Regions from separate parts of the Bradyrhizobium sp. 197 genome, predicted to be linked through region 1. Evidence: riboswitches for the same ligand, from Rfam matches in the RefSeq annotation. Region 1 holds a riboswitch; the other holds the start of a gene.
What was found. A riboswitch is a leader RNA that binds a small molecule or an ion and turns the genes downstream of it on or off. The one in region 1 is predicted to bind S-adenosylmethionine.
Positions count from the first base shown of each region.

Region 2: it holds a riboswitch for S-adenosylmethionine, as region 1 does, so the genes downstream of both, metX (homoserine O-acetyltransferase MetX) here and IVB27_RS11010 (O-succinylhomoserine sulfhydrylase) in region 1, are expected to answer to the same signal.

Region 1 is NZ_JADPJJ010000053.1:10,201-13,603, forward strand. It holds gene IVB27_RS11000 (PAS domain-containing protein) at 1-166, opposite strand, end outside; gene IVB27_RS11005 (2'-deoxycytidine 5'-triphosphate deaminase) at 194-1,330, opposite strand; SAM riboswitch at 1,411-1,490, shown strand; gene IVB27_RS11010 (O-succinylhomoserine sulfhydrylase) at 1,562-2,758, shown strand; gene IVB27_RS11015 (SGNH/GDSL hydrolase family protein) at 2,813-3,403, opposite strand, start outside.
Region 2 is NZ_JADPJJ010000092.1:133,138-136,540, forward strand. It holds gene metW (methionine biosynthesis protein MetW) at 1-592, opposite strand, end outside; gene metX (homoserine O-acetyltransferase MetX) at 595-1,797, opposite strand; SAM riboswitch at 1,888-1,967, opposite strand; gene IVB27_RS21025 (chorismate mutase) at 2,169-3,017, shown strand; gene hisC (histidinol-phosphate transaminase) at 3,052-3,403, shown strand, end outside.

The DNA of each region.
Region 1 (3,403 bases):
GAATGATCAGGTCGAGATTCTGGCCCAGCGCCTCGTCGGCGGCGAAGCCGAACAGCGCGGCCGATGCACGATTCCAGCGCGTGATCGTGCCCGACGGATCGGAATAGATCAGCGCGTCGGCGACGTCGTTGACAATATGTGCGTCCAGTTGGGATGAATTGGTCATGTCAACACCTTGTGGCCCGGATGATCACTACACCCGAAAGTGCTTGCTCAGCTTCAGGCCCTGTGCCTGGTAGTTCGAGCCGATGCGCTGACCGTACATGGCGTCGGGGCGGGCCAGCATCTTCTCGTAGACGAGCCGGCCCACGATCTGGCCGTGCTCGAGGATGAAAGGCACTTCGCGCGAGCGGACCTCGAGCACGGCGCGCGATCCCAGCCCGCCCGCACCGGCATAGCCGAAGCCGGGATCGAAAAATCCGGCGTAATGCACGCGGAACTCGCCGACGAGCGGATCGAACGGCACCATCTCTGCGGCGTAATCGGGCGGCACCTGCACGGCCTCTTTCGACGCGAGGATGTAGAACTCGCCGGGATCGAGGATCAAATTGCCGTCGGGACGCGCCGCGATCGGCTCCCAGAAATCGTCAACCGCGTAGCCGGCGCGGCGATCGACGTCGATGACGCCGGTGTGGCGCTTGGCGCGGTAGCCGACAAAGCCGCCGCTCTTTTCGCCGGAGAGATCGACAGACACCGCGACGCCGCCGGTGAGATCGGCATCGTCGACGTCGACGAGACGCTCGGTCGCGTGCAGCGCCTCGAGCTCGTCGATGTTGAGGATGGCATCGCCGGTGCGGAAGCGTACTTGCGACAAGCGCGAGCCCTCGCTGACCAGCACCGGGAACGTCTTCGGGCTGATCTCGGCATAGAGCGGGCCGTGATAGCCGGCGCCGATCATGTCGAAGCGGCGGGTGCCGTCGGCGATCACGCGGGTGAAAACGTCGAGCCGGCCGGTCGAGCTTTTCGGGTTGGCGGCCGCGACGATTTCCGGCGGCAGCGCGAGGCTTTCGAGCAGCGGCACGATGTAGACGCAGTTGGTCTCCAGCACAGCGCCGTCGGCAAGGCTGAACTCGTGCAGCTTCAACTCGTCGATGCGCTCGGCGACGGTGGCGCCGGGGCCGGGCAGGAAGCTGGCGCGGACGCGATAGGCGATGTCGCCGAGGCGAAGGTCGAGGCTTGCCGGCTGGATCTGGCTTTCGACGAAGTCGTATGCGGGCAGGATGAGACCGCCCTCCGCCATTGCCGCGATCATGCGGTCGGGCAGGATACCATTGGCGTCGGCGGCAACCGTGAACGTCAACCGAGGGTCCTCATCAGGGGGCAAATGCATCCCGACATGCGGGAAATACTGGCGTTTTACGGCTATCCGATGGACGGCTTGACGGAAAGGGCATTGCGGAATATGAGCATGACTTATCCCGTGGTGATTTGAGCCGGCCGGCTTGCAGCCACGTTAAATAAGTCGCTAAACAGGCCGGGGACCTCTGTGATCCCGGCCCGTGGAGATATTCCAGGCCGGTTTTTTTGTGACCATTTTCGATGGTCACGCAGAGGAGGTCCTATGTCGAAGTCCCCGGCGCCAACCGCACAATATCGTCCCGAAACCCGTCTGGTCCATTCCGGTACCCTGCGCTCGCAATATGGCGAGACGTCGGAGTCACTGTTCCTGACCCAGGGCTACGTCTACAACAGCGCCGAGGAGTGCGAGGCGCGGTTCAAGGGCGAGGACCCCGGCTTCATCTATTCGCGCTACTCCAACCCGACCATCCAGATGTTCGAGCGCCGCATGATCGAGCTCGAAGGCGCCGAAGCGGCGCGTTCGGCCGCGACCGGCATGGCCGCAGTGACGACCGCGATCCTGGCGCCGCTCAAGGCCGGCGATCACGTGGTGGCCTCGCGCGCGCTGTTCGGCTCGTGTCTCTACGTCGTGCAGGATTTGCTGCCGCGCTATGGCATCGAGACGACGCTGGTCGATGGGCTCGATCTCGACCAGTGGCAGCGCGCGGTGAAGCCGAACACCAAGACGTTCTTCCTGGAGAGCCCGACCAATCCGACGCTCGACGTGCTCGACATTCCCGGGATTGCCGAGATCGCGCACAAGGGCGGCGCGCGGCTCGTCGTCGACAACGTGTTCGCCACGCCGATCTGGCAGAGCCCGCTCGCGCTCGGCGCCGACGTCGTGGTCTATTCCGCGACCAAGCACATCGACGGCCAGGGCCGCTGTCTCGGCGGCATCATCCTGTCCTCGGAAGCGTTCATCGCCGAGCACATCCACAATTTCATGCGCCAGACCGGGCCGTCGATCTCGCCGTTCAACGCCTGGGTCCTGCTCAAGGGCCTGGAGACGCTGGGCGTGCGCGTGCGCGCGCAGACCGAGACGGCGGCGCGCATCGCGGACGTGCTGGCGAGCCATCCGAAGATTTCGCGGCTGGTGTTTCCCGGCCGCGCCGATCATCCGCAGGCTGCATTGGTGAAGAAGCAGATGCGCGGCGGCTCGACGCTGGTCGGCTTCGAGGTCAAGGGCGGCAAGCAGGGTGCGTTCCGCGTGCTCAACGAGCTCAAGCTGGCGAAGATCTCGAACAATCTCGGCGACGCCAAGAGCCTCGTCACGCATCCGGCCACGACGACGCATCAGCGCCTGAAGCCGGAGGATCGTGCCGCCCTCGGCATCAGCGAGGGTTTTATCCGCTTCTCGGCGGGGCTCGAGCATCCGGATGATCTGATCGAAGATCTGACCGCGGCGCTGGAGAAGGCGTGAGGTGCTGGTCGTCCCGGCCCCCGTGCGCAATTGCGCACTAGGCCGGGACGACAATTACATCGGCCGGTACGTCCGCACGTCCGCCGGCACGTTCACACCGAGCTTGATCTGGCCGACGGAACGGATGATGTCGTCGCCGAGGAGCTGGGCGAAGCAGGCGTAGCCCCAATCGTTCATGTGCAGGCCGTCGGCGATCACAAAGCTCTCGACCGGAAGCGATTGCTTTTCGTGCCAGTCGCGCATCACCTCGAAGCGCGGGAAGATGCCGACGTGACGGAGCTCGGCGACCTTGCCGAGCAGCTTCACCATCTTGCCGGCGCTCTCCGCGCGCTGGTTGACGGCGGGCGAATATTGCGGATCGACCAGCACGACGTCGGCATCGCCGGCGGCCTGGATGCGACCGATGCCGTCCTCGACCATCTTCGCGGTCTCGCCGGGATCGAGATTGCGCAGCACGGCATTGGTGCCGACCTGCCAGATCACCAGATCCGGATGCACGTCGATCACCGCCTTCTGGAGCCGCTTCATCATCTCGGGCGCGTCCTCGCCGCCGACGCCGGCATTGACGACCGTGATGTCGGCGGTCGGATAATGCCGGTGCAGCTGCGCGGCAAGGCGATTGGGATAGTTGAACTCCGGCGAGCT
Region 2 (3,403 bases), on a different contig from region 1:
TCCGCAGCCGCAGCGGGCGGCCGTAGAGGTCGAGCGCCTCGGCACGTTCCATCTTGACGTCGATCGCGTCGCAGAGCTCGACGAAATCCTTGATGGTGCAGAAATGAATGTTGGCGGTGTCATACCAGCTTGCGGGCAGATTTTCCGTGCGCGGCATGTGGCCTCCAATCAGGAGCTGGAGCCGCATCTTCCAGAAGCCGAAATTCGGGAACGACACGATGGCGCGGCGGCCGATGCGCAGGAGGTTCTCCAGCACGACCTTGGGCTGCCGCGTCGCCTGCAGCGTCTGCGACAGGATCACGTAGTCGAAGGCGTCGTCGGGATAATTGATGAGGTCGGTGTCGGCATCGCCCTGCACCACCGCGAGCCCCTTGGCGACGCAGCGGTTGACGCCCTCGCGCGACAGCTCGATGCCGCGTCCGTCGATGCCGCGGGTCTCCAGCAGCTGCAGCAGGTCACCCTCGCCGCAGCCGACGTCGAGCACCTTCGAACCCGGCTTGACCATCTCCGCGACCAGCAGATGGTCGGCGCGAAACTGACCGGATTGCCCGGTGGCAAGACCGCCCAGCGGCAACGCTTCCTGTACAGACATGGCTATCCGTCCCTGAGGGTGAGTCCGCGGGCCTTGCCTGCCGATTGCAGGAAGGCGCGGGAGATATCAAGGAATTCGGGCACGTCGAGCAAGAAGGCGTCGTGGCCGCGATCGGTCTCGATCTCGGCGAACGACACCCGCGCGCTCGATGCGTTCAGCGCATGTACCAGCGCGCGCGATTCCGAGGTCGGGAACAGCCAGTCGCTGGTGAAGGAAACCACGCAGAAGCGGGTCTGGATTGCCGCGAACGCCTTCGCCAGCACGCCGCCATGGTCGCCGGCGATGTCGAAATAATCCATCGCCCGCGTCAGATAAAGATAGGAATTGGCGTCGAAGCGCTCGACGAAGGACGAGCCCTGGTAACGCAGATAGGACTCGACCTGGAAGTCGGCATCGAACGAGAAGGTCGGCAGTTCGCGGTCCTGCATGCGCCTGCCGAATTTGCGATGCAGCGCGGCGTCCGAGAGATAGGTGATGTGCGCCGCCATCCGCGCCACAGCGAGGCCGCGATGCGGATGGAGGCCGTGCTCGGCATAGCCGCCACTGTGCCAATCGGGATCGGCCATCACGGCCTGCCGGCCAAGCTCGTGGAACGCGATGTTCTGCGCCGAGTGCCGCGTCGAGCAGGCAATCGCCAGCGCGGAGAACACGCGGCTCGGATACGCCGCGGTCCATTGCAGCACTTGCATGCCACCCATCGAGCCGCCGACCACCGCGAACAGCGTGTCGATGCCGAGCCGGTCAATCAGCATGGCCTGCGCGCGCACCATGTCGGGGATGGTGATGACAGGAAAATCGAGGCCCCAGACCTTGCCGGCCGCGGGATTGATCGAAGCCGGACCGGTCGAGCCCATGCAACCGCCGATCACGTTGGAGCAGATGATGAAGTAGTGTTGAGGATCGATCGGTCGGCCGGGGCCGACCAAGGTGTCCCACCAGCCGGGTTTGCCGGTGACGGGATGGACGTTGGCAACATGCTGGTCGCCGGTCAGCGCATGGCAGAGCAGAACAGCGTTGGAGCGATCGGCGTTGAGCACGCCATAGGTTTGATAGGCGATCTGGAACGGGCTGAGATCGACACCGCAATCGAGCCGCAGCGGCTGCTCCGTGCCGAACTGCGCGACCTGCGAGCTCGGATGATCCACCTCGTGCGACCGCTCGTCGGCAGTGATCGCGGGACTCGGAATTGACTGGACGCCAACCATCTGACCATCGACCTTGTTTGCGATCGTAGTGGTGACCGCATTGACATCAGGCCATAAAAAACCCGGCCTGAACGATAGGTTCGGCCGGGATCGAAAGGGTCCCCGGCCTGTTTAGCGAGTTTTTTAACGTGGCTGCAAGCCGGCCGGCTCAAATGACCACGGAACGCGTAAAAGCTACCGTCTTGGACGGTTTTCGTCAAGTCGCGGCCCGGATCAACCAAATTCGCCTGTCGCGCCATCGGCGGAACGGGTCCCATTTCCCTTTGCATTTCTCTTTGCTTTCGCGGCCCTGACTGCCTAATCAGGACAGATAGCAGCGGTGTCGGCTCGACTGATCCGCATTGGAACGCCCTCAACAACGCCTGTCAGACATGTCCCAACGTCCGCCCGCGCCACCATCTCTCCAGGAATTGCGCAAGGAGATCGACGCGATCGACGAGGGCATGCACCGTCTGTTGATGCAGCGCGGCGACATCATCGATCGCCTGATCCAGGTGAAGCAGACCCAGGAGGTCGGCTCGGCGTTCCGTCCGGCGCGCGAGGCTTCCATGATGCGTGACCTCGTCCAGCGTCATCGCGGCATCCTGCCGCTCGACACGGTCGAGAGCATCTGGCGCGTCATCATCGCGACCTTCACCTATGTCCAGGCGCCGTTCTCGGTGCACGCCGACATCTCGGCAAGCGAGCCGGCCATGCGCGATTCCGCGCGATTCCATTTCGGCTTCACCGTGCCTTACGTCGCGCATTTCAGCGCGCAGGCGGCGGTCGAGGCCGTCGCGAAGTCCAAGGGCGATCTGGCACTGGTCTCGGCGACCTCGAGCCGCACGCCATGGTGGCTGTCGCTGGAAGAAGCCGGTGCGCCAAAGATCATCGCGCGGCTGCCCTTCGTCGAACGCGCGGACCATCCGGCGGCGTTGCCCGTGTTTGCGGTCTCGCGCGTCGCCGACAGCGCCCTGGTGACGGAGGTCGAGACCTTCAGCGTGCGCGTGTCGGGGTGGAACGCCGAGGTCGCGCGCGCCCTGTCGCCGCTCGCCGAGATCGTGGCCGTGCCCGATACCGCCTTCGATGGCGCCGCGCTGCTGGTCTCGGTCACCGCGACGAGCAGCCTCGACAAAATCAAGACTGCCCTGATCGAGGCGGGGGCCTCGGTGCGCTCCACGGCCCTCGTCGGCAGCCATGCAACGCGCTATACGGTGCCCCCGACCGGGTCGAAATCGTAAGTCGCGAACCGCCTAAGCCACTCCGGAGTTGAAGATGTCCCGCCCCGTGCCGAATCCCGGCATTCTCGATATTGCGCCCTACACGCCCGGCAAGAGCCCGGTGGCAGAGCCGGGCCGCAAGGTCTTCAAGCTCTCGGCCAACGAGACGCCGTTCGGGCCGTCGCCGAAGGCGATCGAGGCGTTCAAGCACGTTGCGGATCATCTGGAAGACTATCCTGAAGGAACCTCGCGCGTGCTGCGCGAAGCGATCGGGCGCACCTTCGGGCTCGATCCCAATCGCATCATCTGCGGCGCCGGCTCGGACGAGATCCTCAATCTGCTCGCCCACACCTATCTCAGCCAAGGCGACGAGGCGATCTCCACCACGCACGGCTTTCTGGTCTACC